One region of the Streptomyces sp. NPDC090127 genome, then DNA from elsewhere that is predicted to be linked to it. Evidence: riboswitches for the same ligand, from Rfam matches in the RefSeq annotation. Region 1 holds a riboswitch; each other region holds the start of a gene.
The links. A riboswitch is a leader RNA that binds a small molecule or an ion and turns the genes downstream of it on or off. The one in region 1 is predicted to bind thiamine pyrophosphate.

Region 1 (9,626 bases):
CTCGTCGGTCCCGGGACGCCGACGCCCGGCCCGATCCGGACGGCCGGCTCAGGCGCCCGGCCCGATCCGGACGGCCGGCTCAGGCGCCCGGCCCGATCCGGACGACAGGGCTCAGAGGACTGCCGCCTTCAGCGGGACGGCCGGATCGGCGGCGCGCCCGGGGTCGACCCGCGCGCCGGACTCGATCAGCTTGCGACCCTGGGCAAGGTCGCGGGGGCGGCCGACGGCGAGGAGGGCGACGAGGACGCCGTCGCGCAGCCAGAGCACGGACCAGGCGGGGTCGGCCGGGTCGCCCCGGCGGACCAGCTCGGTGGCTCCGCCGTGGTGTCCGGCGTACTGCACGAACCGGCCGAACTGCTCGGACCAGAAGTACGGCACCGGGTCGTAGACCTGCGGCGTCTCGCCGATGATGTCGGCCGCGACGGTCCGGGGCCCCTGGAGCGCGTTGTCCCAGTGGTGGACGAGGAGCCGGGCGCCGTAGCGGGCGGAGGGGAAGGAGGCGCAGTCGCCGACGGCGTACACGTCGGGCAGGGAGGTGCGCAGCCGGTCGTCGGCGGTGACGGAGCCGCCCGCGTCCCGGGCGATGGCGGAGTCGGCGAGCCAGCGGGTGGCGGGCCGGGCGCCGATGCCGACGACCACCGCGTCGGCGGGCAGCCGTCGGCCGTCGGCCAGGACGACCGTGCCGGATTCGACCCGGTCCACGCGCGCGTGGGTGAGGAGTTCGGTGCCGCTCTCCTCGTACCAGCGGGCCATCGGGGCGGCGACGTCGGCGGGCAGCGCGCCGGCGAGCGGGCGGTCGGCGGCCTCCACGACGGTGACCGCGCATCCCGCCTCGCGGGCGGCGGTGGCGAACTCGGCCCCGATCCAGCCGGCGCCGACCACGACGATGTCGTGGCGGCTCTCCAGGACGGGCTTGAGGCGGGCGGCGTCGTCCAGGGTGCGCAGCAGGTGGACCCCGGGGACGCCCTCGGTGCCGGGCAGGGTGACGGGTTCGGCGCCGGTGGCGACGACCAGGACGTCGTACGGGACGGGTCCGGCCTCGGTGTCGATCTCGTGGGCGTCGGCGCGCAGGCCGGTGACGTCGAGGCCGAGGCGCAGCTCGATGGAGAGCGCCTCGAAGTCGACGTCGAAGGCGGAGTCCTCGGCCTTGCCGAGGAGGACGGCCTTGGAGAGGGGCGGCCGGTCGTAGGGCTGATGCGGCTCGGCCCCGATGAGCGTGACCTGTCCCGCGAAGCCCTGTTCGCGCAGGGCGACGGCGGTCTGGACGCCTGCCATCCCGGCGCCCACGACCACGACCCGTTGCTGTGCCTGCTTCTGCTCGCTCACCCGATCACCTTAACGATCTGACGCACCGTCAGGAAGGCAGCTGCTCCACGACGCTGGTCCCGGAGCCCTCCTGGGACTCCCATGCCCAGCTCTCCTCCAGCCGAACGCGCCCGTCAGTGAGCTCCACCACGGTGGAGACGCAATGCCCGGAAGATGTCGTTCCGTCCTGCTTCGCCTGGACATAACGGAAGTCGAGCCGGTCCCCCGCGCGCGTGCCGACGAGATACCCCCGCACGATGTCACCGCCCGCGTACTCGGCCCAGATCCGGCCGTCCTCCTCGTGGTACGTGAACCGGGTCCGCGTCCCGACCTGACCGGGGGCCTGGTCGGCGACGGGGGCGAACGTCAGACCGTCGAGGGATCGACAGGCCGGTCGCGGGTGGTCGTGGGAGACAGGGGGGCGGGCCACTGCGGAGGCTCCCTTACTGGGCGTCGGACACGGGGGTTAGGCTGACGGTCAACGTAGAGCACTCGCGGGAGCCCGGACGCACCGGGCTGAGAGGGAGGCTGACCGGCCTCCGACCGTACGAACCTGATCCGGGTCATGCCGGCGAAGGGAGGGGCTGGACGCCCATGTCGCGTACATGCAGTACCTCGGACGTTCTCGTCGTCGGGGGCGGAATCATCGGTCTGGTCACGGCCTGGCGGTCCGCGCAGCGCGGGCTGCGCACCACGGTCGTCGACCCCGAGCCGGGCGGTGGGGCCGCCCGGGTGGCGGCCGGGATGCTGGCCGCCGTCACCGAACTCCACTACGGCGAGGAGATGCTGCTCGCCCTCAACCTCGCCTCCGCGCGCCGCTACCCCGCCTTCGTCGAGGAGCTCCAGGACGCCACGGGCCAGGACGTCGGCTACCGCGCCTGCGGCACGCTCGCCGTCGCGCTCGACGCCGACGACCGGGCCCATCTGCGCGAACTGCACGCCCTGCAGCTCCGCTCCGGCCTGGAGTCGGAGTGGCTGAGCGGGCGCGACTGCCGCCGCCTGGAGCCGATGCTGGCCCCGGGGGTGCGCGGCGGGCTGCGGGTCGACGGCGACCACCAGGTCGATCCGCGCCGCCTCGCCGCCGCGCTCGTCACCGCCTGCGAGCGCGCCGGGGTGGTCTTCCACCGGGGCCTCGCCGAGCGGCTGACGGTGGTCCGGGACCGGGCCACGGGCGTCACCGTCGCCGACGGCGGCCCGCTGGAGGCGGACCAGGTCGTGCTGGCCGCGGGCAGCCTGAGCGGCCGGCTCGCCGGCGTACCGCCGGAGGTCCTGCCGCCCGTGCGTCCCGTCAAGGGACAGGTGCTGCGGCTCACCGTGCCGCCCGGGTACGCGCCGTTCCTCTCCCGCACCGTCCGGGCGGTCGTGCGCGGCAGCCACGTCTACCTCGTCCCGCGCGCGAACGGCGAGCTGGTGGTCGGCGCGACGAGCGAGGAGCTGGGCTGGGACACCACCGTCACGGCGGGCGGGGTCTACGAGCTGCTCCGCGACGCCCACGAGCTCGTCCCCGGCCTCACCGAGCTGCCGCTCACCGAGACCCTGGCCGGCCTGCGCCCCGGGTCGCCGGACAACGCCCCGCTCCTCGGCCCGACCGCCCTGGACGGCCTGCGCCTCGCCACCGGGCACTACCGCAACGGCGTCCTGCTCACGCCCGTCACCGGCGATGTCATGGCCGAGTACCTCGCCACCGGCGCGCTTCCGGACGAGGCCCGCCCCTTCACTCCCCGCCGCTTCTCCCCCGTACGTCAGGAGCAGCCCGCATGAACGTCTCCCCGAACGCCGCGCATCCCGCGCCCTCGCCCACACCCTCGGCCGCGCCCGTCACGAACGTCTCCGTCAACGGCGAGGCGCGCGTCCTCACCGTGCCCACGACTCTCGACGCCCTGGTCACCACGTTGACGGCGGCGCCGTCCGGCGTGGCGGCGGCCGTCAACGAGACCGTCGTCCCGCGCGGCCAGTGGTCCGCGACCGTCCTCGGCGAGGGCGACCGGGTCGAGGTCCTCACCGCCGTCCAGGGAGGCTGAGCACGATGTCCGACGACACCTTCCTCCTCGGCGGTACGGAGTTCTCCTCCCGCCTCATCCTCGGCACCGGCGGGGCGCCGAGCCTGGACGTCCTCGAACGGTCGCTGGCCGTCAGCGGCACGGAGCTGACGACCGTCGCCATGCGGCGCCTCGACCCGACCGTGCGGGGCTCCGTCCTCTCCGTCCTGGAGCGGCTCTCGATCCGCGTCCTGCCGAACACGGCGGGCTGCTTCACCGCGGGCGAGGCGATCCTCACCGCACGCCTGGCCCGGGAGGCGCTCGGCACCGACTGGATCAAGCTGGAGGTCATCGCCGACGAGCGGACCCTCCTGCCGGACCCGGTCGAGACCCTCGACGCGGCCGAGACCCTGGTGGACGACGGCTTCGTCGTCCTGCCCTACACCAACGACGACCCGGTCCTCGCCCGGAAACTGGAGGACGTGGGGTGCGCGGCGATCATGCCACTCGGCTCCCCGATCGGCTCCGGCCTCGGCATCCGCAACCCGCACAACTTCCAGCTGATCGTCGAGCGCGCGGGCGTGCCGGTGATCCTGGACGCGGGGGCCGGAACGGCATCGGACGTCGCGCTTGCGATGGAGCTGGGCTGCTCGGCGGTCATGCTCGCCTCCGCGGTGACCCGGGCGCAGGACCCGGTCCTGATGGCCGAGGGCATGCGGCACGCCGTGGAGGCGGGCCGCCTGGCCCACCGGGCGGGCCGGATCCCGCGCCGGCACTTCGCGGAGGCCTCCTCGCCGACGGACGGCCGCGCGGCCCTGGACCCGGAGCGCCCGGCGTTCTGAGCCTGCCGGGGGTCCGAGGGCCGTGGGTCGCGTCACAGCTGTGCTGCGGTCGGGGCCGGTGGGGACGGGGTGTCCGCGGTGACTCGTAAACTCGGGGCCGTGGACACGACCCTTCAGGACCCCCTCGTCGGGCAGCTGCTCGACGGCCGCTACCGCGTCGACGCGCGCGTCGCCGTCGGCGGGATGGCCACGGTCTACCGGGCCGTCGACACCCGCCTGGACCGGGTGCTCGCGCTCAAGGTGATGCACCCGGCCCTCGCCACCGACGCCGCGTTCGTCGAGCGGTTCATCCGCGAGGCCAAGTCCGTCGCCCGGCTCTCCCACCCGAACGTGGTGGGCGTCTTCGACCAGGGCGCGGACGGCGCGTACGTCTATCTGGCCATGGAGTACGTCGCCGGGTGCACGCTGCGCGACGTGCTGCGCGAGCGCGGGGCGCTCCAGCCGAGGGCCGCGCTCGACATCCTGGAGCCGGTGCTCGCCGCACTGGGCGCCGCGCACCGGGCCGGGTTCGTGCACCGGGACATGAAGCCGGAGAACGTCCTGATAGGGGACGACGGCCGGGTGAAGGTCGCCGACTTCGGTCTCGTACGGGCGGTCGGCTCGGCCACGCACACCACGGGCTCGGTCCTGGGCACCGTCTCGTACCTGGCGCCGGAGCAGATCGAGCACGGCACCGCGGACACCCGCGCCGACGTGTACGCCTGCGGCGTCGTCCTGTACGAGATGCTCACCGGCGGCAAGCCGCACGGCGGGGACACCCCCGCCCAGGTCCTCTACCAGCACCTGAACACCGACGTGCCGGCCCCCTCGGCCGCCGTGCCCGGTCTCGCCTTCGAACTGGACGAGCTGGTGGCGAGCGCCACCGCCCGCAACCCCGAGATCCGCCCGCACGACGGCGTCGCGCTCCTCGCGCAGGCCCGGGAGGCCCGGGCGACCCTCACGGACGGGCAGCTGGACGCCGTACCGCCGCAGGCGCACGCCGAGGACCGTACGGGGTCGGAGGACCGGACCAGCGTGATCCCCCGGCTCGTGTCCCGCGAGGCGGGACCCCAGACCGAGCACGCCGTCCAGCACACCAGCCGGCTGACCGCGCCCCCGGTCGAGCTCCGGCCCGAGGGCCGGGCCACGCACCGGGACCGCGGGCGCAGGGGCGGCGGCCTGCGGGAAGGCGGCCGGCTGACGCGCGGTCCGCTGCTCGTCGTCGCCGCCGTGCTGCTCGCCCTGGGGATCGGCGGAGGCGTCTGGTACATCAATTCCGGCCAGTTCACCCGCGTCCCGGCCGTCCTCGGCCAGACCGAGGCGAAGGCGACGCAGCGACTCACGGACGCGGGGCTCGACGTCGGGACGACGCGCCGGGCGTTCAGCGACGTGTACGAGCGCGGCACGGTCATGGCCAGCGATCCCGCCTCCGGCGAGCGGATCCGGGGCAACGGCACGGTCACGCTCACCCTCTCCCGGGGCCCCGAGATCGTGAAGGTCCCCCGGCTCAAGGGGAAGCCGCTGGCGGAGGCGAGGCGGTTGCTCGCCGACGAGGGCCTGGCCGCCGGTCTCGTCACGCACGCCTTCAGCCAGGACATCGCGCAGGGCGCCGTGATCAGCTCCGACCCGGAGGCCGGCACCGAGCGCAGTCCGGACTCGGCCGTGGCGCTGGTGGTCAGCAAGGGCCGCCCGATCGACGTCCCCGACGTGGCGGGCACGTCGGTCTCCGAGGCCACCCGCACGCTCCGCGAGGCCGGCCTCAGGGTGGACGTCGCGAGCGAGCAGATCCACTCCGCCGAGCCGGCCGGCACGGTCGCCGCCCAGTCGCTCGCGGAGGGCAGCCGGGCCGCCCGGGGCGACCGGATCGTCCTCACCGTCTCCAAGGGCCCCCGGATGATCGAGGTCCCCGACGTGACGGGCGAGTCGACCGACTCCGCCCGCGCGAAGCTGGAGGAGGCGGGCTTCGAGGTGAAGGTCGAGAAGACCTTCCCGTTCCTCGGCGACACCGTCTCCGGCCAGTCCGTCGACGGCGGCTCCACCGCCCCCGAGGGCTCCACCGTCACCATCAAGATCAAGGGATTGTAAGAACTCATGCGCAACCCCGTCGGCGGCCATGTCCCCGTGGCCGGCGGCCTCGCCACGGTCGGTCTCGGCTACGCCCGCGAGCTGGGCGCGGAGGCCGTCCAGGTCTTCGTCGCCAACCCGCGCGGCTGGGCCACGCCCGTGGGCAATCCGGCACAGGACGAGCTGTTCCGCGCCGGGTGCGAGGCCGCGTCCCTGTCGGCCTGGGTCCACGCCCCGTATCTGATCAACTTCGGCTCCCACACCGAGGCCACGGTCGAGAAGTCGGTCGACTCGCTCCGGCACTCGCTGCGCCGCGGCCGGGAGATCGGGGCGAAGGGCGTGGTGGTGCACACCGGTTCGGCGACCGGCGGCCGTCCGCGCGCGGAGGCGCTGGCCCAGGTACGGGAGCGGCTGCGGCCGCTGCTCGACGAGCTGACGCACCCGGACGACCCGTTCCTGCTCCTGGAGTCGACGGCCGGGCAGGGCTTCTCGCTCTGCTCCCGCGCCGAGGACCTGGGCCCGTACTTCGACGCGCTCGACCACCATCCGAAGCTCGGGATCTGCCTCGACACCTGCCACATCTTCGCGGCCGGCCACGACCTGACCGGGCCGCACGGCATGGCGCAGACCCTGGACCAGCTGGTGGCGACGGTCGGCGAGGGGCGGCTGAAGCTGATCCACGCCAACGACTCGAAGGACGTCGTCGGCGCGCACAAGGACCGGCACGCCAACATCGGGGCGGGCCACATCGGCGAGCAACCCTTCCGCGAGCTCATGCGGCACCACGCGACCGACGGCGTACCGCTGATCATCGAGACACCCGGCGGGAAGGAAGGCCACGTGGCGGACGTGGAGCGGCTGAAGAAGCTCCGGGGCTGATTCCCGATTCCCGTTGAGGAATACCCCTGGGGGGTATACGGTTCCTGGTGAAGCACGCAGGAACCGCCATCGGTCCTTGGGGGAACCCATGCAGCACGACGCACACGCCGACCACCACGACCCGCACGCGCACCACGACGGCCACGACGGCCACGACGGCCACGAAGGCCACGGTCACGCTCCCGGCAAGGCCAGCTGGTCGATGGCGATGAAGGCCACCCTGCACTGCCTGACCGGATGCGCCATCGGCGAGGTCCTCGGCATGATCATCGGCACCGCGCTGGGCTGGGGCAACGCCCCGACGATGGTCCTCGCCATCGCCCTGGCGTTCTTCTTCGGCTACTCACTCACCCTGTGGGCCGTCGTCCGCGCGGGACTGGGTCTGAAGGCCGCCATCGGCGTCGCGCTCGCCGCCGACACCCTCTCCATCACCGTCATGGAGCTCGTCGACAACGGGGTCCTGCTCCTGGTCCCCGGCGCGATGGACGCGCACCTCTCGGACGCGCTCTTCTGGGGGGCCCTGGCCTTCGCCTTCCTCGTCGCCTTCCTGATCACCACACCCGTCAACAAGTGGCTGATCGGCCGCGGCAAGGGCCACGCGGTGGTCCATCAGTACCACCACTGAGACCCCCCGGGGGTACGGGCGCGGGAGTCGGCGGCACGGACACGGGAGTCAGAGCTCCGGTCCGTCCCCCGGCTCCTCCTGGTACGAGTAGCGCTGTTCCTTCCACGGATCGCCGAGGTTGTGATAGCCGCGCTCCTCCCAGAAGCCGCGGCGGTCGGCGGTCATGTACTCCACGCCCCGGACCCACTTGGGCCCCTTCCAGGCGTACAGGTGCGGCACCACGAGCCGCAGCGGGAAGCCGTGCTCGGCGGTGAGCAGCTCACCGTCCTTGTGGGTGGCGAAGATCGTCTGGTCGGAGGCGAAATCGGCGAGGCGCAGGTTCGCGCTGAAGCCGTACTCGGCCCACACCATCACGTGCGTGACCTGCTCGGCCGGCGGGGCGAGATCCAGGATCGTGCGGGCGGGCACGCCACCCCATTCGGCCCCGAGCATGCTGAATTTCGTCACGCAGTGGAGATCGGCCACGACCGTCGCGAACGGCAGCGCCGAGAACTCCTCGTGGTTCCAGCACCGCTTGTCGCCGTCCGCCGTGGCCCCGAAGACCCGGAACTCCCAGCGGTCGGGCTTGAACTTGGGGACGGGGCCGTAGTGGGTGACCGGCCAGCCGCGCTGCAGTCGCTGCCCCGGCGGAAGATCCGACTGCCCTGCTTCCCGGTGTACCCCGCTCTCCGGCTGACCCATGTCATCCATGGTGACAGACCGCGAGGGGTGGTCATGACCAGCCAACCTCCCCAGCACGGCTGGTTTGGGGCAACTCCCACTAAGCCTGTACTTACTGGACGCCCCCCATCCGTGGTGCAAGGATGCGGCCATCCTGCCCAGTCACGACTGAGACATGCGTGGAAGGAGCCTCTGCGATGCAGGGCGACCCCGAGGTCCTCGAGTTCCTCAACGAGCAGCTGACCGGCGAGCTGACGGCCATCAACCAGTACTGGCTGCACTACCGCATCCAGGACAACAAGGGCTGGGCCAAGCTGGCCAAGTACACCCGCGAAGAGTCCATCGACGAGATGAAGCACGCGGACAAGCTCACCGAGCGCATCCTCATGCTGGACGGTCTGCCCAACTACCAGCGGCTCTTCCATGTACGCGTCGGCCAGACGGTGACCGAGATGTTCGAGGCGGACCGCCAGGTGGAGGTCGAGGCGATCGACCGGCTCAAGCGGGGCATCGAGGTCATGCGGACCAAGGGCGACATCACCTCGGCCAACCTCTTCGAGGAGATCCTCGCCGACGAGGAGCACCACATCGACTACCTCGACACGCAGCTGGAGCTCATCGAGAACCTCGGTGAGGCGCTCTACATCTCGACGCTGATCGAGCAGCCGAGCTAGCTCGCGGTACCTCGCGACACCTCGGGGGCCAAGCGGCCCCGGGGCTAAGCGGCCTCGGACAGCTCGTCGGGCTCGGCGAACTCAGCAGCGAGGGCGGGCATCCCCTGGTCGAGCAGCTCCCGCCGCGGGCAGTTGCCGCGCCCGAGGATGGCCTGGATGCGTCGCACACACGATCCGCAGTCGGTGCCGGCCTTGCAGGCCGAGGCGATCTGGCGGGGCGTGCAGGCACCCGCGTCCGCGTGCTCCTTGACCTGCTTCTCGGTGACACCGAAACATGAGCAGACGTACACGCGGATTCACCTCCCGTCGGGATCGATAAGGCTAACCTAACCTTACCCGGCGGCGGTGAGCTGTAAAGCTGTGGAAATGATGTGGGGCGCGGATCACAAGGATCCGCGCCCCACAGTCGTAGGAAGCTCCCTACTGATCGCGGTACATCTCCGCCACCAGGAACGCCAGGTCCAGGGACTGGCTGCGGTTGAGCCGCGGGTCGCAGGCCGTCTCGTAGCGCTGGTGCAGGTCGTCGACGAAGATCTCGTCGCCGCCGCCCACGCACTCGGTGACGTCGTCACCGGTGAGCTCGACGTGGATGCCGCCCGGGTGGGTGCCGAGGCTCTTG
Region 2 (9,626 bases), on a different contig from region 1:
TTCGACCACGAGCCGTTCCCGCAGTCGGCGGTCCAGCTGGCCGAGCGGCTCGTCCAGCATCAGCAGCCGGGGCCGGGGCGCGAGCGCGCGGGCGAGCGCCACGCGCTGCTGCTCGCCGCCCGAGAGCGAGGCGACGGCCCGCCCGCCGGCCCCGGACAGCCCGACGAGCTCCAGCAACTCCCGTACCCGCTCGTCCCGTTCGGTCTTCGCGACACCGTGCATCCGCAGCCCGAATGCGACGTTGCCGCCGACGTCCCGCTGCGGGAAGAGCTGGTGGTCCTGGAACATCAGGCCGACCCCGCGCCGGTGCGACGGCACCCCGGTCTGGTCCGTGCCGTCGAGTCGGACCCGTCCGCCGTCGAGCGGCTGGAGCCCGGCGACGGCCCGCAGCATCGTGGACTTGCCGCTGCCGCTCGGCCCGAGCACGCACACGATCTCGTGGTCGGACACCGCCAGCTCCACGGAGTCGAGCACGGCCCGTTCCCCGAACCGTACGGTCGCGTCCTCGATGTGCAGCATCAGAACTCCCCCGCGGTGGTCCGGTCGGTCCGGAGCCGTTCGAGCAGCAGCAGGGACACCGCGCACACCACCATCAGAATCGTCGAGAGGGCCATGGCCTGGCCGTAGTTGAGCTCGCCGGGCCGACCGAGCAGGCGGGCGACGGCGACCGGCAGGGTCGGGTTGTCGGGCCGGGCGATGAAGACGGTGGCGCCGAACTCGCCCAGCGAGACGGCGAAGGCGAACCCGGCCGCGATGAGCACCGCCCGCCGTACCAGCGGCAGATCGACCTCGCGCCAGGCCCGCAGCGGCGAGGCGCCCAGGACGGCAGCCGCCTCCCGCAGCCGTTCGTCGACGGCGCGCAGCACGGGCAGCATGGTCCGTACGACGAAGGGGACGCCGACCAGCGCCTGCGCGAGCGGGACGAGGATCCAGCTGGCGCGCAGGTCGAACGGCGGCTCGTCCAGGGTGATCAGGAAGCCGAAGCCGACCGTCACCGCCGAGACCCCGAGCGGCAGCATCAGCAGCGCGTCGAAGCCCCGTACGAGACGCCCGGCCCGGCGGGTGAGGGCGGCCGCCGCGAGCCCGCCGACGAGGAGGGCGAGGGCGGTGGCGACGACGGCGTACCGCAGCGAGTTCCCGATGGTGTCGACCATCGGGACGAGGAAGGTGCCGGAGGGGTCGACGGACTGCAGGGCCCGGTAGTAGTCGAGCCCGTACCCGTCCGAGGTGGCGAAGGACCGCTCGACGAGCACCGCGAGCGGCAGCACCAGCAGCAGGACGATCGAGACGAGGACGCCCCCGAAGAGCGCCCAGCCGCCGAACCCCCGGGGCCGCCGCGCGGTCTGTTCCGGCGGGACCAGCTTCAGGGCGGTCTCCCGCCGCCGTACCGTCCGGGCGTGCACGGCGAGGACGGCGCCGACGGCGACGAACTGGACGATCGTGAGGACGGCGGCCGTCGTCAGGTCGAACCGGTCGACCGTCTGCCGGTAGATCTCCGTCTCCAGCGTGGAGTACGCCGGTCCGCCGAGGATCTGGACGATCGCGAAGGAACCGGCGGTGAACAGGAACACCATCAGCGCGGCCGCGGCGACGGCGGGACCGAGCGCCGGGAGGGTCACCGTCCGCCAGGCCGTGAACCGGGAGGCGCCGAGGACCCGGGCGGCCTCCTCCTGGCGCGGGTCGAGCTGGGCCCACAGACCGCCGACGGTCCGGACGACGACGGCGTAGTTGAAGAAGACGTGGGCGAGCAGGATGGCCCAGACGGTCGTGTCCAGACGCACGCCCCACACCTCGTCGAGCAGCCCGCCGCGCCCGACGAGCGCCAGGAAGGCCGTGCCGACCATGACCGTGGGCATCACGAAGGGCACGGTGACGACGGCCCGCAACAGCCCCTTGCCGGGGAAGTCGAAGCGCGCGAAGACGTACGCGCCGGGCAGGGCGATCAGCAGCGTCAGCGCGGTGGAGGCGAGCGCCTGCCACAGGGTGAACCAGAGGACGTCGAGGATCTCCGGCCGGGTCAGCGTCTCGCCGAACCGGCCGAACTCCCACGCCCCGTCGACGCGCAGCCCGCGCTCGACGATCGAGGCGACGGGCCAGGCGAAGAAGAGGGCGAAGAAGGCGACGGGCACGACCATCAGGCCGAGCCGAACCGCGCTTCCCCGCCGGTCCGACCGGACCGACCGGACGGACCCGGCGGGCCCGCCCGTGGGTTCGGTCCGGCCGGACCTCTTGTCGGGGCCTACTTCACGACGGTCGAGGACCACGTCTGGATCCACTGCTCGCGCTTCTCGGCGATCTTCTCGGGCGCCATGGTCAGCGGCTTGTCGATCGTCACACCGTGCCGGGTGAACAGCTCGGGCAGCTTGGCGCCCTCGGTCACCGGGTTGACGAACATCTGGAGCGGCATGTCCTCCTGGAACTTCTTGGAGATCAGGAAGTCGATCAGCGCCTTGCCGCCCGCGGGGTTCTTCGCCCCGTTCAGCAGTCCGGCGAACTCGATCTGCCGGAAGCAGGTGCCGGTGGAGACGCCGGTGGGGGCCTCCTTCGGCTGCGGCTCGGAGTAGAGGACCTCGACCGGCGGGCTGGAGGCGTAGGAGACGACCAGCGGTCGGTCGCCCTTGGCCTGCTTGCCGCCGGCGGAGCCGGAGAACTCCTGGTTGTACGCGAGCTCCCAGCTGTCGACGGTCTTCACGCCGTTGGCCTTGAGCTTCTGCCAGTAGCCCGGCCAGCCGTCGTCGCCGTACCGCGCGGCGGTGCCGAGGAGGAAGCCGAGGCCCGGGGAGGACTTCTCGGGGTTCTCGACCACGAGCAGGTTCTTGTACTCCGGCTTGGCCAGGTCGTCGAAGGTCTGCGGGGGCGCGAGCTTCTTGTCGGCGAAGTACTTCTTGTCGTAGTTGACGCAGATGTCACCGGTGTCGATCGGGGTGACCCGCTGCTCCTTGTCGACCTTCGCCTCGGCCGCGACCCCGTCCAGGCCCTTCGCCTCGTACGGAACGAAGATCCCGTTGTCGAGGGCTCGGGAGAGCAGGGTGTTGTCCACGCCGAAGAAGACGTCGCCCTGCGGGGAGCCCTTGGTCAGGATCTCCTTGTTGACGGCGACACCGGCGTCGCCGCTCTTGAGGACCTTGACGGTGAAGCCGGTCTGCTTCGTGAACTCCGCCAGGACCTCCTTGGAGGCGTTGAAGGAGTCGTGGCTCACGAGGGTCACGGTCTTCGGCGCGCGCTCGTCGGTCTTGCCGGCCGCGTCCCTGACGTCCTCGGTGCCGCACGCGGCGAGAGTCGTGACGCCGAGCGCTGCGGCCATGGCCGCGGCGGCCATCTTCTTGGTGCTCACTGGAAATTCCTCCTGGGTGTGACCAGGAAGAGACGCGGCCCCGCCCACCGCGAGGTGGGCAGGGCGCAACAGCTCGAGTTGCGACCGAACTTCCTACCCAGAATGACCTGGGCGAGGTTCAGAGGGTCTGCGGTCCGATGACCGCACTCTCAGCGCTGTGGCGCTCCCCTGTCGGAATATGGAGATGTGTTCGAGCACAGACTACAAGGTCAGCGCTCGGAGGCCGCCAGCTGTCCACAGGCGCCGTCGATCTCCTGCCCGCGGGTGTCACGGACGGTGACCGGAACACCGTGGGCGGCGATGGCCTCGACGAAGGCCTTCTCGTCCTCGGGCCGGGACGCGGTCCACTTCGACCCGGGCGTCGGGTTCAGCGGGATCAGGTTCACGTGGACCCGCCTGCCCTTGAGCAGCCGCCCGAGCAGGTCACCCCGCCAGGCCTGGTCGTTGATGTCGCGGATCAGGGCGTACTCGATGGAGATCCGGCGGCCGGACTTCTCGGCGTACTCCCACGCGGCGTCGAGGACCTCGCGGACCTTCCAGCGCGTGTTGACGGGCACGAGGGTGTCGCGCAGCTCGTCGTCGGGGGCGTGCAGCGAGACTGCGAGACGGCACTTGAAGCCCTCGTCGGCGAAGCGGAGCATCGCGGGCACCAGGCCGACGGTGGAGACGGTGATCCCGCGCTGCGAGAGACCGAGCCCGTCGGGCTCCGGGTCGGTGAGGCGGCGGACGGCGCCGACGACCCGCTTGTAGTTGGCGAGCGGCTCGCCCATGCCCATGAAGACGATGTTGGACAGCCGCGCCGGTCCCCCGGGCACCTCGCCGTCGCGCAGGGCCCGCATCCCGTCGACGATCTGGTGCACGATCTCGGCGGTCGACAGGTTCCGGTCGAGACCGGCCTGGCCGGTGGCGCAGAACGGGCAGTTCATCCCGCAGCCGGCCTGCGAGGAGATGCACATGGTGACCCGGTCCGGGTACCGCATCAGCACGGACTCGACGAGCGTGCCGTCGTGCAGCTTCCACAGGGTCTTACGGGTGGTGTCGTCGTCGCACGAGATGTGCCGCACCACCGACATCAGGTCGGGCAGCAGCTCCCCCTGCAGCTTCTCGCGGGAGCCGGCGGGGATGTCGGTCCACTCGGCGGGATCGTGGGCGTACCGCGCGAAGTAGTGCGTGGACAGCTGCTTGGCGCGAAACGGCTTCTCCCCGATCGCGGCGACAGCCTCCTTGCGCTCGGCGGGCGTGAGGTCGGCAAGGTGCCGCGGCGGCTTCTTGGCTCCGCGGGGGGCGACGAAAGTGAGTTCTCCGGGCTTGGGCATGGTTCCCCCAGTGTCGCAGACGAACGCGGAAACCCGGGCGCCGCGGGACGAGCAGGGGCCGCACGGGCGGTCGGGCAGGGGGAGGCGGGGCCGCGCAGGCGGTCGGGCCGGGGGACGCCGGGCCGCGCGGGCGTCGGGCCGACCGGCCGAGGGGCCGCACGGGCGGTTGGCCGGCAGGCCGAGCAGGGCCGCACGGGCGGTCGGGCCGCAGGAGGAGTGGGGGCCGCACGGGCGGTTGGCCGGCAGGCCGAGCGGGGCCGCTCGGGCGGTTGGCCGGCAGGCCGAGCGGGGCCGCTCGGGCGGTCGGGCCGCAGGAGGAGTGGGGGCCGCGCGGGCGGTCGGGAGGGGACGGCCGCACGGGCGGTCGGGCCGCAGGAGGAGTGGGGGCCGCGCGGGCGGTCGGGAGGGGACGGCGGCACGGGCGGTCGGGCCGCAGGAGGGGCGGGGACGGCGACGCGGGCGGCGGCGCGAGCGGTCCCGTGGGGGCGGCAGGGGCGTCAGCCGGGGCGCGCCGCCTGCGGAATGGGGGGCCGCAGGCGGCTGCGTGCCGCGACAGGCCGGCCGCCGCGGGTGGGGGGGGTACCGCGGGCAGCCGGCTCCGGCCCACCGAGTACCCCCGAAAACGCACCTCACACCACCCTCCCCGTCGGCCCCGTCCGGCCCGCGCCGGGCGGCGGAGGACGCCACGCGACCGGGGGTCCGCCGCCCCACACGTGTGGCCCTTTGCCCTCTCGCCGGGTGATCCGCAATGGTCAGATGGGGTGAAGCGGGCGCGTTGATCGTTTCCCCGGACGGGCCGCGAGGCGTTCATGGGGATGTGAGTACCGCAAGCGCCGCCCCGATACTGCCCGCCGCCCTCGCGCCCCTGGCCGCCTCTCCCGTGCACGACTCGGGCGCGGACACCGCGCCCGGAGTCATAGGCATTGACGCCTGCACCACGCTCGGCACGACGCTCGTCGTCCATGTCAGCGGAGAGATCGACCGCCTCAGCTCGGCTCCGCTCGGCGCCCTCATGGCGTCGGCCGCCGAGGACGGATACATCGGGCTCGTGCTCGATGCCTCCCAGGTCACCTTCTGCGACTCCGGCTTCCTCCGCGTCCTGCGCTGGTGGCCCCGTGACGGGCGTCGGCTCCGGCTGACGAACCCCTCACGGGCCGTGCAGCACCTCCTGCGGGCGGTCGCGGTCACGGCGCGGAACCCGGCAAGGGCGCGCCCCTTCGCCGGGGGGATCACGGCCCTGTCGACCCTGCCCGGCTAGCCGCGCCTCCGGTCGCGGAAACGACGTGAGGGGCCCGCCGCTCGAAAGCGGCGGGCCCCTCACGTACGGACAGGCAGGTCAGGTGGTGCCGACGAAGACCACCAGCAGCAGCCAGACCACCGGAGCCGTCGGCAGCAGGGAGTCCAGGCGGTCCATGATGCCGCCGTGGCCCGGCAGCAGGGTGCCCATGTCCTTGATGCCGAGGTCACGCTTGATCATCGACTCGCCGAGGTCGCCGAGCGTCGCGCTCGCCGCCACCGCGAGGCCGATCAGCAGGCCCTGCCACCAGGTGCCGTCGTCGATCAGGAACTCCATGCACAGCGCGCCCGCCGCCATCGCGAAGGTCACCGCTCCGACCAGGCCCTCGCGGGTCTTGCCGGGGCTGATGCGCGGTGCCAGCTTGTGCTTGCCGAAGCGCCAGCCGATCGCGTACGCGCCGGTGTCGCTGACGACCGTGAGCAGCAGGAACGTCAGGACCCGCTCCGGACCGTCGTCGGCCGTGAGCATCAGCGCCACGAACGTCGCCAGGAACGGCACGTAGAACGCGGCGAAGACGCCCGCCGTGACGTCCTTCAGATAGCCCTCGGGCGGCTCCGTCATCCGCCACACGAGGACCGCGAGGGCGGTCAGGGCCATGGCGACCCAGGCCCCCTCCGTCCCGCGGACGTAACCGGCGACGACCATCGCGGCGCCGCCGACCGCCAGCGGGACCAGCGGGGCCTTGATGCCCTTGCGCTCCTGGAGCCGGGAGGTGAGCTCCCACAGGCCGACCACGACGGCGACCGCTATGACGCCGACGAACGCGGCCTTCCAGATGAAGAGGGACGCGATGATGACGGCGCCGAGGCCGATGCCCACCCCTATGGCCGCGCCCAGGTCGCGCCCCGCGCTCTTCTTCTGCGGGGCAGCGGGCCGATTCGGGCTGGACATGGGCTCCTGCGGGTGCTCGTTCGGCGTCTCGTCACGGAACAGGGGACCGCTCGGCTGAGCGGCCCCCCGGTCGTGGTCGTCCTGGTGATCGCCGGCGGGGACGTCGGGCACGATGGGCATGGGCCGAGTCTGCGCCGCCTGTAGCCCATCGTATGCGGGACCCGCCGGGGCAGGCCCCTGGTCGGGCCCCCAGTAGCCGGAACCGGCCGGGGCCCCCCAGGAAGAGTCGTTCATCAGACCTCGAGCAGCTCGGCTTCCTTGTGCTTGAGCAGCTCGTCCACCTGCGTGACGTACTTCGCGGTGGTGTCGTCGAGCTCCTTCTCGCCGCGCCGGCCCTCGTCCTCGCCGACCTCGCCGTCCTTGACCAGCTTGTCGATGGTCTCCTTGGCCTTGCGGCGGACGGAACGGATGGAGATCTTGGAGTCCTCGGCCTTGCCCTTGGCCACCTTGATGTACTCGCGGCGGCGCTCCTCGGTGAGCTCGGGGAACACCACACGGATGATGTTGCCGTCGTTGCTCGGGTTGACGCCCAGGTCCGAGTCCCGGATCGCCTGCTCGATGTTGCGCAGCGCGCTCTTGTCGAACGGGGTCACGACCGCCATGCGCGGCTCGGGAACCGAGAACGACGCCAGCTGATTGATCGGCGTGATCGCACCGTAGTAGTCGGCCACGATCTTGTTGAACATCGCCGGGTGCGCACGCCCGGTGCGGATCGCGGCGAAGTCCTCCTTGGCGACCACGACGGCCTTCTCCATCTTCTCCTCGGCCTCGAGGAGGGTCTCTTCGATCACCACTTGCTCCTGCGTGTCGTCGCGTCTTGTCCTGCACGGTGATACGACCGGCAGGGCTCTGTCCATCCCCTCGAGGGGAGGTACCCGGTTCGAGCCGAGGCTCAGGCCCGGGTGCCCTGGTCGCTCACGAGAGTGCCGATCTTCTCACCCTTCACCGCGCGCGCGATATTGCCCTCGGCGAGCAGTTCGAAGACGAGGATCGGGAGCGTGTTGTCGCGGCACAGGGTGATGGCGGTGGCGTCGGCGACCTTGAGGTCGCGGGAGAGCACCTCGCCGTACTCCAGCGCGTCGAACTTGACCGCGTCGGGGTTGGTCTTCGGGTCGGAGTCGTAGACCCCGTCGACGCCGTTCTTACCCATGAGCAGGGCCTCGGCGTCGATCTCCAGGGCGCGCTGGGCGGCCGTGGTGTCGGTGGAGAAGTACGGCATGCCCATGCCGGCGCCGAAGATGACCACGCGGCCCTTCTCCAGGTGGCGCACGGCCCGCAGCGGGATGTACGGCTCCGCGACCTGGCCCATGGTGATGGCGGTCTGGACGCGGGAGTCGATGCCCTCCTTCTCCAGGAAGTCCTGGAGGGCGAGGCAGTTCATGACGGTGCCGAGCATGCCCATGTAGTCGGAGCGGGCCCGGTCCATGCCGCGTACCTGCAGTTCGGCGCCGCGGAAGAAGTTTCCGCCGCCGATCACGATCGCGATCTCCGCTCCGTCGCGGACGACTGCGGCGATCTCGCGTGCGATTTTGTGCACGACGTCGGGGTCGACGCCGAGCGCGCCGCCTCCGGCGAATGCCTCACCGGACAGCTTCAGCATGAAGCGGCCGGCCTTTTTGCCGTGGATGTCGTCGCCCTGTGCGGCGGACTGGTTCATGGAGATCTCCTCGTGCACATACGACGAAGGCCATTGCCGGTGGGTCCTTGCGGTTTCCCGTACGGCAATGGCCTCCTCGTCAGATCTGCGGTCGTCCTGCGCGAGCGCGGACGACTGCTTCAGACCCTACCGGGGTCCGGTGTCCGTCGCGTACGGACTCAGATGCCGACCTTGATGCGCGTGAAGCGCTTCAGGGTGACACCGGCCTCGTCCAGGATCTGCTGGACGGACTTCTTGTTGTCCAGCGCGTACGGCTGGCCGAGCAGCGTGGCGTCCTTGAAGAAGCCGTTGACGCGACCCTCGACGATCTTCGGGAGCGCGGCCTCGGGCTTGCCCTCGGCGCGGGTGGTCTCCTCGGCGACGCGACGCTCGGTCTCGACGACCTCGGCCGGAACGTCCTCACGGGTGAGGTACTTCGGCGCGAAGGCGGCGATGTGCTGGGCGACACCCTTCGCGATCTCGGCGTTCTCCTTGTCGAGCTCGACGAGAACACCGATCTGCGGGGGCAGGTCGGGCATGGTGCGGTGCATGTAGGCCGAGACGAAGCCGTCGGCGTACTGCGCGAAGCGGTCGAGAACGATCTTCTCGCCCAGGTTGGCGTTGGCCTCGTCGACGTACGCCTGGACCGTCTTGCCGGGCTCGATCTCGGACGCGAGCAGCGCCTCGAGGTCGGCCGGGGCGGTGGCGGCGACGTGGGCGGCGAGCGCGTTGGCGACGGCCTGGAACTTGTCACCCTTGGCGACGAAGTCCGTCTCGCACTTCAGCTCGACGAGGACACCGGAGGTGTTGTCGTCGGCGATGACGGAGACGACGGCGCCGTTCTCGGCAGAACGGCCCTCGCGCTTGGCGACGCCCTTCTGGCCCTTGATGCGCAGGGCTTCGACGGCCTTGTCGACGTTGCCGTCGGCCTCGTCCAGAGCCTTCTTGCAGTCCATCATGCCGGCGCCGGTGAGCTCACGGAGCTTCTTGACGTCAGCGGCGGTGTAGTTCGCCATGAGTCTGAGTTTCTCTCTCGAAGTCTGAAAGATCTACGGGTGGACGGCGGGGGCTTCGTGGGCCCCCGCCGTCCAACATCCGAAACAACCAACCGGACCCGGTCCGTGAAGACCGGGCCATGGGTCAGGCCTGCTC
Region 3 (9,626 bases), on a different contig from region 1:
TCATGCCTGGGGGTGACCTTTGGCCACGGCTACGCAGTCCGCTGTTCCCACGTTGATCGGCTCGGTGCAGCGGGCGCTGAGACTCTTGGAGGCCGTGGGCTCCCACGAGGACGGAGCCCCCGCCAAGCAGCTGGCGCGTGAGGCCGGACTCCCGCTGCCCACCGCGTACCACCTGCTCCGCACCCTGACACACGAGGGCTATCTGCGCCGGGAGAAGGGCGTGTTCGTCTTCGGCGACGCGGCCGGACGTCTGGCCGGCGGCGGAGTTCTGCAGAATCGTCGCACCAAGATCGAGGACTCACTCGCGCACTGGCGGGACGAGATCGGGGTGCCCGTCTACTTCGCGATCTACCGCGAGGGCGAGATCGAACTCGTCGCCGTCGCCGACACCCCCGCCGCCCCCGCTGTGGACGAGTGGGCCGACTTCCGCGAGACGGGTCACGCGCACGCGATCGGGCAGTGTCTGCTCAGTCAACTGGATCTGAGAAGCCGTCAAGACCACCTCGACCGCCATCCCGTGGAAACCATCACTCCGTACACGGTGAGTAACCGGAGTGCCCTTTTGGATCGTTTGGGCGGTATGGGGCGAATGGAACCCCTGGTGGAACGTCAGGAATATGCGCTCGGCACAGTTTGTGCCGCGATCCCCATCACGGCGGGGTCCACAGCGGCCGCGATGGCGATTTCCCTCCCCCTTCACCAGGAAGAACGGTTGCTGCCCGCGGTCGATCGGCTACGCAACGAGATCGGAAGGCTGCTCAGTTCCTTCGCTTTCTCTATCAGTATCTGAAAAATCACTCCTTGTGATCTGCTAGGCCTTCCAGCACGATTGCGTCAAGAGGGCCAGGGGGATCATTCCTGGCCGTTTTGATTGCAGCTTTCAGCAGCCGTGTTCACACAACTGCACCATCGACTGCGGGGTACATGATGCGAGAGTCGGTTCAGGCCGAGGTCCTGATGAGCTTCCTCGTCTCCGAGGAGCTCTCGTTCAGGATCCCGGTGGAACTGCGTTACGAGTCCCGGGATCCCTACGCGGTGCGGATGACGTTCCACCTTCCCGGAGACGCGCCCGTGACCTGGGCGTTCGGCCGGGAGCTGCTGCTCGACGGGATCAACCGACCGAGCGGGGACGGCGATGTGCACATCGCGCCGACCGACCCCGAGGACCTTTCGGACGTCGCCATCCGGCTCCAGGTCGGCAGCGACCGCGCCCTGTTCCGGGCCAGCGCTCCGCCGCTGGTCGCCTTCCTCGACCGGACGGACAAGCTTGTTCCGCTCGGTCAGGAGCGGACCCTGGGTGACTTCGAGGACAACCTGGAGGCGGCTCTCGGCCGCATCCTCGCGGAGGAGAACGCCGGCTGAAGGACCGGTCCCGGGGCTGCGGGGGCCCCAGGCCCGGTCCCTCGGACCGGTTCTCCGACGCAGGTCGGCACGGGTCCGGTCCCTCGGACCGGTTCTCCGACGCCGGGGCAGCGCCACCCGGTCACTGGGACCGGCTCTTCGGCGCAGGTCGGCGCCGCCCGGTCATGTGCCCGGCGCCCGGTCACTTGGCCCGGCGGCGGCGCCCACCCCTGGATGAACGCTTCTCCAACGAGCCCCGCGCACCCGGCGCACCCTGCCCGCCCCGCGCACCCTGCCCGCCCGGCGCGCCCGGCCGGTCCGCCGAGACGACGAGCGCGGCGAGCACGGTCGTGACCGGCACCGAGGCGACCAGACCGATCGACCCCACCAGCGTGCGGACGATCTCCTCCGCCACCAGTTCGCTGTTGGCCACCGTCCCCACACTGCTCTGCGCGATCGAGAAGAGCAGCAGCAGCGGCAGGGCCGCACCGGCGTAGGCGAGGACCAGCGTGTTCACCACGGACGCGATGTGGTCGCGGCCGATCCTGATGCCCGCCCGGTAGAGCCCACGCGGCCCCATTCGCGGGTCGGCCTGGTGCAGCTCCCACACCGCCGAGGTCTGGGTCACGGTCACGTCGTCGAGGACACCGAGCGAACCGATGATGATGCCCGCCAGCAGCAGCCCGGACATGTCGATCTCGGGGTAGAGGCCGTGGATCAGACCGGTGTTGTCGTCCGTGTTGCCGCTCAGCGAGGCCCAGCCGATGAAGAGCGAGCCCAGCAGCCCGATCAGCATCAGCGAGATGAGCGTCCCGAGGACCGCGACCGAGGTTCTGGCGGAGAGCCCGTGGCACATGTAGAGCGCGATCAGCATGATCGCACTGGACCCGACCACCGCGACCACCAGCGGATTCGATCCCTGCAGAATCGCCGGCAGGATGAAGAAGGTCAGGATCATGAAGCTCACCGCGAGCGCGACCAGCGCCATCACCCCGCGCATCCGGCCGACCAGCACGACCGCCACGGCGAAGATCAAGGCGAGCACCGCCAGCGGAACCTTGCGGTTCACATCCGTCACCGAGTACTGCAGGTCGCGCGGGGCGTCCGGCGCGTACGCCACCACCACGCCCTGCCCGTCGTCCAGTTGACGCGGGGCGTCCGGCTGCACGATCTCGACGAACGTACGCCCCTTGTCCGGACCGCTCGTGACCTCGATCGTCGCCTTCTCGCACTCCCCTTGCTGGGCGTTGACCGCCTCGCGCCCCTCGGGCGTGGAGGTGTCACCGGTCGGCGGGACCTGAGCGGCGTTCACGTCCGCGCAGTCGACGTGCTCCACCGAGACGACCTTGCCCTGGTACGTCTGCCGGTCGAAGCCGACGCCGGTGCGCTCGTGCTCGGGGGCGCCGCCCGGCCACAGGACGACGAGCCCGACCACCACCGCCGTGGCGAACGGGATCAGGACAGCGGCGATGACTCTGCGCAGGTGCCGGGAGACGGGCGCGGCCGGCCCATGGCTGTGGCTGTGGCCATGCCCATGGCCCGCGTCGCCATGCGCGCCGTGGCCGTCATGACCGTCGGGTTCTGGGGTCTGCTGCGAGGAAGTCACCGACCGATCATCGCAAGAACGGCGGGGGCCCACTGTTCAGCACGGCCGGATTGACGCTAGCGTGGTGGCACCTTTGCACACGCGGGAGCTCGGAGCACCGGGCTGAGAGGGCGCTGATCACCGTACGCGCGTACTGGATGTACGTACGGGAAGAGGCTGCGCCGACCGCCGAACCTGTTACCGGGTAATGCCGGCGTAGGGAGATCGGTCTCATGACCATTCAGGATGCACGCACGCCTGCCACCAGCGAGAACGCCGGCCAGGACGAGCGCAAGCCGGGTTGGCACAAGGGGTACGTCGCGGGTTCGCGCCCCGACCTCCGCGTGCCCGTCCGGCAGGTGCACCTCACCAACGGCAAGGACGTGACGCTGTACGACACGTCCGGTCCGTACACCGACCCCACCATCGACACCGACGTACGGCGGGGCCTGCCGCCGCTGCGCGAGAACTGGATCATCGGGCGGGGCGACACCGAGGAGTACGCGGGCCGCCCGGTCCGCCCCGAGGACGACGGCATCAAGCACACCTCGCCGCGCGGGGGCCTGAAGAACCTCGACGCGGTCTTCCCCGGCCGTCCGCGCCAGCCCCGCCGGGGCCGCGGTGGCCAGGCCGTCACCCAGCTCGCGTACGCCCGCCGGGGCGAGATCACCCCGGAGATGGAGTACGTCGCGATCCGCGAGAACGTCTCGCCCGAGGTCGTACGGGAGGAGATCGCGGCAGGTCGGGCCGTCCTTCCGGCCAACGTGAACCACCCGGAGATCGAGCCGATGATCATCGGCAAGCGGTTCCTGGTGAAGGTCAACGCCAACATCGGCAACTCCGCCGTCACCTCCTCCATCGAGGAGGAGGTGGAGAAGATGACGTGGGCGACCAAGTGGGGCGCCGACACGGTCATGGACCTGTCCACCGGCCGCAACATCCACACCACGCGCGAGTGGGTGCTGCGCAACTCTCCCGTGCCGATCGGCACCGTGCCGCTCTACCAGGCCCTGGAGAAGGTCGACGGCAAGGCCGAGGAGCTGACCTGGGAGATCTACAAGGACACGGTCATCGAGCAGGCCGAGCAGGGCGTCGACTACATGACGGTGCACGCCGGCGTGCTGCTGCCGTACGTCCCGCTGACCGCCCGTCGCAAGACCGGCATCGTCTCGCGCGGCGGCTCGATCATGGCCGCCTGGTGCCTCGCGCACCACAAGGAGAACTTCCTCTACACGAACTTCGAGGAGCTCTGCGAGATCCTGGCGACGTACGACGTCACGTACTCGCTGGGCGACGGCCTGCGCCCCGGTTCGATCGCCGACGCCAACGACGAGGCCCAGTTCGCGGAGCTGCGCACGCTCGGCGAGCTGAACACGATCGCCAAGCGCCATAACGTGCAGACGATGATCGAGGGCCCGGGCCACGTCCCGATGCACAAGATCAAGGAGAACATCGACCTCCAGCAGGAGATCTGCGAGGAGGCGCCGTTCTACACCCTCGGTCCGCTGACCACGGACGTCGCGCCCGCCTACGACCACATCACCTCGGGCATCGGCGCCGCGATGATCGCCTGGTGGGGCACGGCCATGCTCTGCTACGTCACGCCCAAGGAGCACCTGGGCCTGCCCAACCGCGACGACGTGAAGACCGGTGTCATCACGTACAAGATCGCGGCGCACGCGGCGGACCTGGCGAAGGGGCACCCGGGGGCGCAGGAGTGGGACGACGCGCTGTCGGACGCGCGGTTCGAGTTCCGCTGGGAGGACCAGTTCAACCTGGCGCTCGACCCGGACACCGCCCGTGAGTTCCACGACGAGACGCTGCCGGCCGAGCCCGCGAAGACCGCGCACTTCTGCTCGATGTGCGGTCCGAAGTTCTGCTCGATGAAGATCTCGCAGGACATCCGCCGCGAGCACGGCGGCGACCTGAAGTCGGACGAGATCGCGGCAGGCATGGCGGAGAAGTCCAAGGAGTTCGCGGCCTCCGGTAACCGGGTGTACCTGCCGATGGCGGAGTAGACCGCGGCTCGGACCACGAGCGGGGCCTGCGACGGCGAGCGGGGCTCGGCGAGCACGCTGAGCGGGGCTCGGCCCGGTCGCCGAGTGGGGCTTGGGCGCTGAGTGGGGCCCGTGACGGCGAGTGCGGTCGGAGGCGACGAGTGGGGCCCGGCGACGAGTGGGGCCCGGCGACGAGTGGGGCCCGGCGACGAGTGGGGCCCGGCGACGAGTGGGGCCCGGCGACGAGTGGGGCCCGGCGACGACGAGGGAGGCCCGCGACCCGGGGGGATCGCGGGCCCGTTGTCGAAGTCGTTCCCGTGGAGCGTCGGACTGGGCAGACTGGCGGCATGACTGCGAGTTCCCTGAGCAAGGGCGCCAACGTTCCGGTCGCCTCGGCCGTGGTCCGAGTCGTGCTCTCCTGGGCCGCCGGGGCGGGGGCGCCGGACGCCGACGGCTCGGCGCTGCTGCTCACCCAGGCCGGACGGGTGCGCGACGACGGCGACTTCGTCTTCTACAACCAACCGACCCACTCCTCCGGGTCCGTACGCCACCTCGGGAAGCGGCAGGAGGCAGGTGCGACCACCGACACCGTCGAGGTCGATCTGCGCGGGGTCGAGCCCGCCGTCGACCGGGTGGTGCTGTGCGCGTCGGCGGACGGCGGGACGTTCGGCCAGATGTCCGGGCTGACACTACGGCTGCTCGACGGCGGTACGGGGGCGGAGGTCGCCCGCTTCGAGATGACGGCGACGTCGGAGACCGCCTTCATCGGGGGCGAGCTGTACCGGCGGGCGGGGCAGTGGAAGTTCCGGGCGGTCGGGCAGGGGTACGCCTCCGGTCTGGCCGGTCTCGCCACCGACTTCGGGATCAGCGTCGACGAGGAGCCGACGGCGCCGACGACACCTGCGGTCGCCCCTGCTCCTGCTCCCGCTCCTGTCCCCGCCGCTGTACGGCAGGCGCCGCCGGTCGTGGCCGACGGGCCGCGCTTCGAGAAGGACGTCGAGCGGCTGCCCGTCGACATGCGCAAGCGGCTGTCGCTGCGCAAGGAGCTGGTGGCGGTGAGCCTGCGCAAGCACGGTGCGGCCGGGGTCACCGCCCGTGTCGTCCTCGTCCTCGACGCCTCCGGCTCGATGTCCGCCCTCTACTCCAAGGGCATCGTGGCGGACGTCGTGGAGCGGATGGCGGCCGTTGCCGCGCAGTTGGACGACGACGGTGAGATGCAGGCCTGGACCTTCGCCTCGAACGCCGCGCGGCTGCCGGACCTGCGCCTTGGTGAGCTCCCGGACTGGCTGCGGCTTCATGTACGGGTCGGCGAGCTCGCCCTCTTCCGACGGAGCCGGAAGCCCCGCAGCGGTCTTGCGCCCGGCCAGGTCGACATGCGGGACATCGGCATCCAGAACGAGGAGCAGAAGGCGATCGCCCAGATCCGGTCCTTCGTCCGGGAGAACCCGGCGGCCGCACCCACGCTCGTGCTGTTCTTCTCCGACGGGGGCGTGTACCGCAACGCGCAGATCGAACGCGAGCTGCGCGAGGCGGTGGAGGAACCGATCTTCTGGCAGTTCGTCGGGCTCGGGCGCTCCCACTACGGCGTGTTGGAACGCCTCGACACCATGGCCGGGCGGCGGGTCGACAACGTGGGGTTCTTCGCGGTGGACGACATCGGCAGGGTGCCCGACGCCGAGCTGTACGACCGGCTTCTGTCCGAGTTCCCGTCCTGGATCACGGCAGCGGGGCGAGCCGGGATCCTCTGATCGGAGGCCGGAGGCCGGGGGCCGGGGGCCCGGGGGCCCGGGGCCGGGGGCCGGGCGGCCGGGGGCGGCCGTCCGTCCGTATGAGCCGTGCGAGCCGTCCGTCCGTGCGAGTCGTGCGAGCCGTCCGTCCGTGCGAGCCGTGCGCCGTACCGGTCTCCCGGCTCAGTCCGGTCGGCGTTCCGACGCGCCGAATTCCGGGCCGGTGAAGTCCGGGCTGCTGAAGTCGGGGCTCGCATACCTCGGGCGCGTCCCGGCGGAGCCTTCGTTCGGGCTGGAGAAGTTCGGCCCGCTGTAGCCGATCTTCGGTATGCGGTCCGTGCGCGGCGGCGGCACAGCCGGCGGTACCGCCGGTCCTGCCGCGGCCAGGGCGTCGCGCAGGAACGGCAGGATGCCTCGTTCCAGCAGGGCGCGGCGCCAGGCCTCGCGGGCGCGGAACAGCTCGTCGTCCGCTTCCCTGTGGGGTGGATCGCTCGCGGCCACTTCCGTGGAGCGGTTGCGCAGCGCCGTCAGCAGCAGCCCGACGGCGGCGCAGAAGAGGCCCGCGGCGGCGACGGCCGCGAAGAACCAGCCGGCCGTCAGCAGGGTGTCGGCGAAGGTGAGCGTGGGCGCCAACACCTTCAGTACGGCCCCGACCAGCAGGAATATCAGTGCGGCCGGGCCGGCGAGGACCGGCGCGAGGACCGTGACGATCGCGACGAGGCCCGCGCCCGGGCCGCCGCTCGCCCCGTCTCCGTCCGCCGTCAGGACGGCGTCCATCACGCTCGTACCACTCGGTGACCGGACCTCTTCGCGTATTTTCACGAAGTGGTCGTACTCGACGGCGGCCGCGGCGGTGATCAGCGCTGTCGCGTTCAGCGCCATCGTGCGCAGTTGGCCGGCCGTGAGCCGTTTGCCGATCTCGGCGAGATCGGGATGGGCGTACGCGTTGCGCAGTGCGTCGTCGAGGATGCGCTCGTACTCGGATCGATCCTCGGTCAGCAGGTGCGGAGCCACGTTCATGTGCATCCCCCGATGCTCCGTAGGGCCGTTCTGACCGTGGGATACGGCCAGTTGGGCGGAAACGGAGGAGAGCCTGCTACGGATGTCCCGATGGTATTGCGGTTATGGCGCAGGGTGACAGGGGGTTTCCTGAAATCGACTTCCCCGGATGCGCAGCGTTATGCGTCAGCCGTTCAGGGGAAGTTGGACGACCAGCAGCTTTCCGGCCATGGTCACACCGCCGTCCATGGCGATCGCCAGCCCGTCCGCGTAGACGTGCGGGCCGTCGACCACCGGGTCCGAGCCGCCCTCGCCGTCCTCGGTGCCGACCTGGCCCAGGAGGTACGGGATGGGGCTGTGACCGTGCACGACGCGACGGCCGCCGTAGGTGGTGAGCAGCTCCTGGACGGCCTGTGGACCGGCGTCGTCGCGGAAGGCGAAGCGCTTGGTGAACTTGCGGAACAGGTCCCAGACCTCGTCCGCGTCGTTGCGGGTGAGGATCTCGTGGACGGTCTCGTTCACGTCCTCGATGGTGCTGCCGTAATCGAGGTAGGCGGTGGTGTCGGAGTGCATCAGCAGATGCCCGTCCTCCTCCACCACGGCGTCGAGCCGGGACATCCACTGCAGATGGACGTCCTGGAGGCGGTCCATGTCGTGCTTCTGGCCACCGTTGAGCAGCCAGGCCGCCTGGAAGGTGGCGGTGCCGGCGCCGGAGTTGACCGGAGTGTCCGCGAAGCGCTTGGCGCCGATGAGCAGCAGCTCGTGGTTGCCCATCAGGGCCTTGCAGTACCCGCCGGCGGCGGCGGCCTCCGCGGACAGGCGCATGACGAGGTCGATGACGCCGATGCCGTCCGGGCCGCGGTCGGTGAAGTCGCCGAGGAACCAGAGGCGGGCGTTGCCCGCGGCCCAGGCGCCGTCGTCGTCGATGAGCCCTTGCTCGCGCAGGGCGGCGACGAGTTCGTCGAGGTAGCCGTGGACGTCACCCACCACGTAGAGCGGGCCGGGGCCCTCGCCGACCGAGGCGGGCGCGGGGGCGGGGGCGGAGGCCGGGTCCACCTGGACCTGGACCGTGTCCCCGCGGTTGATCACCGGGAGGTCGCGTTCGGTGGGGGTGTAGCCCTCGGGGATCTCGTCGTCCGGGAACGCGTTCCCGGGGTGACCGGTGTGACCGGTGTGACCGGGGTGACCGGCTTGACCGGGGTGACCGGCTTGACCGGCGTTCCCAGGGTGACCGGCGTGGCCCACCTGGTTCACCTGGTTCACCTGCCCGACGTGGTCCGCGACGGTCGCGGAGAGCGAGACCGGGGGCGCGATGTCGGCCAGGGCCGCGGGGCCGAGGCCGAGGCCGAGATGGAGGGTGGGATCGGCGACGGGCCGGAAGGGCTCGTCGGGTACGACGGCATGCCCTTCCGGAGGCTCCGGGGACTGGCCCTGTACGGGCACCCGGGCGTACGGCGGTACGCGGAAGTCACGCAATGTCGCCGTGCGCACCACGGGTTCCTGCCCGGCCCCCTGAGTCATCGACCCCTCCACCACCGTCGCGATGCCCTGCACATCGCGGACCGGCCTGGTCGGGGCGGTCCGCGGTGTCGTGCGCCCATCATAGGAATGAGGGTCCGCCTGTGTGACGCACCAGGGGTGGTGAATCCGGGTCCACTCCGGGTTCACCGGTTGTTTCGCCCGAATTGAGAAGGTCCGGTCCAGGGTCGGAGCAGGGCCGGGCCGGAGTTTGTGCCCGGCACGGCCCCGAAGCCGACCCTCAGTCCTTCGTGGGTGACCGGGGCGGGCTGACCGTCGTTCGTGGCGAACGCCTCTGCGAGGACGTCCGGACGATGAGTTCGGTCGGTATCACCTGCTCGACCGGTCCGTCGGTGTCGACCCCTTCGATGGCGTCGATGAGGAGCTGGACGACGGCCGTGCCGATCCGGCGCGGTTTGAGCGAGAGGGTCGTGATGGGTGGTTCCGTGTTGGCGTAGA

Region 2: linked by a shared signal. The riboswitch ahead of ACIPPS_RS00430 (thiamine ABC transporter substrate binding subunit) and the one ahead of thiO (glycine oxidase ThiO) in region 1 are both predicted to bind thiamine pyrophosphate.
Region 3: linked by a shared signal. The riboswitch ahead of thiC (phosphomethylpyrimidine synthase ThiC) and the one ahead of thiO (glycine oxidase ThiO) in region 1 are both predicted to bind thiamine pyrophosphate.

What each region holds. Positions count from the first base shown of each region.
Region 1 is NZ_JBIVDE010000004.1:373,436-383,061, forward strand. Features, by position in the region: gene ACIPPS_RS17275 (NAD(P)/FAD-dependent oxidoreductase) at 112-1,326, opposite strand; gene ACIPPS_RS17280 (hypothetical protein) at 1,355-1,735, opposite strand; TPP riboswitch at 1,790-1,902, shown strand; gene thiO (glycine oxidase ThiO) at 1,900-3,066, shown strand; gene thiS (sulfur carrier protein ThiS) at 3,063-3,326, shown strand; gene ACIPPS_RS17295 (thiazole synthase) at 3,332-4,126, shown strand; gene pknB (Stk1 family PASTA domain-containing Ser/Thr kinase) at 4,226-6,190, shown strand; gene ACIPPS_RS17305 (deoxyribonuclease IV) at 6,197-7,048, shown strand; gene ACIPPS_RS17310 (DUF4396 domain-containing protein) at 7,137-7,673, shown strand; gene ACIPPS_RS17315 (sulfite oxidase-like oxidoreductase) at 7,722-8,354, opposite strand; gene bfr (bacterioferritin) at 8,531-9,007, shown strand; gene ACIPPS_RS17325 (bacterioferritin-associated ferredoxin) at 9,052-9,297, opposite strand; gene ACIPPS_RS17330 (class II 3-deoxy-7-phosphoheptulonate synthase) at 9,428-9,626, opposite strand, start outside.
Region 2 is NZ_JBIVDE010000001.1:104,459-114,084, forward strand. Features, by position in the region: gene ACIPPS_RS00420 (ABC transporter ATP-binding protein) at 1-519, opposite strand, end outside; gene ACIPPS_RS00425 (ABC transporter permease) at 519-2,135, opposite strand; gene ACIPPS_RS00430 (thiamine ABC transporter substrate binding subunit) at 2,240-3,319, opposite strand; TPP riboswitch at 3,407-3,514, opposite strand; gene rlmN (23S rRNA (adenine(2503)-C(2))-methyltransferase RlmN) at 3,544-4,650, opposite strand; gene ACIPPS_RS00440 (STAS domain-containing protein) at 5,468-5,908, shown strand; gene ACIPPS_RS00445 (phosphatidate cytidylyltransferase) at 5,987-7,072, opposite strand; gene frr (ribosome recycling factor) at 7,072-7,629, opposite strand; gene pyrH (UMP kinase) at 7,731-8,495, opposite strand; gene tsf (translation elongation factor Ts) at 8,654-9,490, opposite strand; gene rpsB (30S ribosomal protein S2) at 9,615-9,626, opposite strand, start outside.
Region 3 is NZ_JBIVDE010000005.1:204,188-213,813, reverse strand. Features, by position in the region: gene ACIPPS_RS19835 (IclR family transcriptional regulator) at 20-790, shown strand; gene ACIPPS_RS19830 (SsgA family sporulation/cell division regulator) at 928-1,362, shown strand; gene ACIPPS_RS19825 (YibE/F family protein) at 1,544-2,947, opposite strand; TPP riboswitch at 3,019-3,166, shown strand; gene thiC (phosphomethylpyrimidine synthase ThiC) at 3,160-4,944, shown strand; gene ACIPPS_RS19815 (VWA domain-containing protein) at 5,271-6,671, shown strand; gene ACIPPS_RS19810 (hypothetical protein) at 6,834-7,676, opposite strand; gene ACIPPS_RS19805 (metallophosphoesterase) at 7,836-9,185, opposite strand; gene ACIPPS_RS19800 (LacI family DNA-binding transcriptional regulator) at 9,409-9,626, opposite strand, start outside.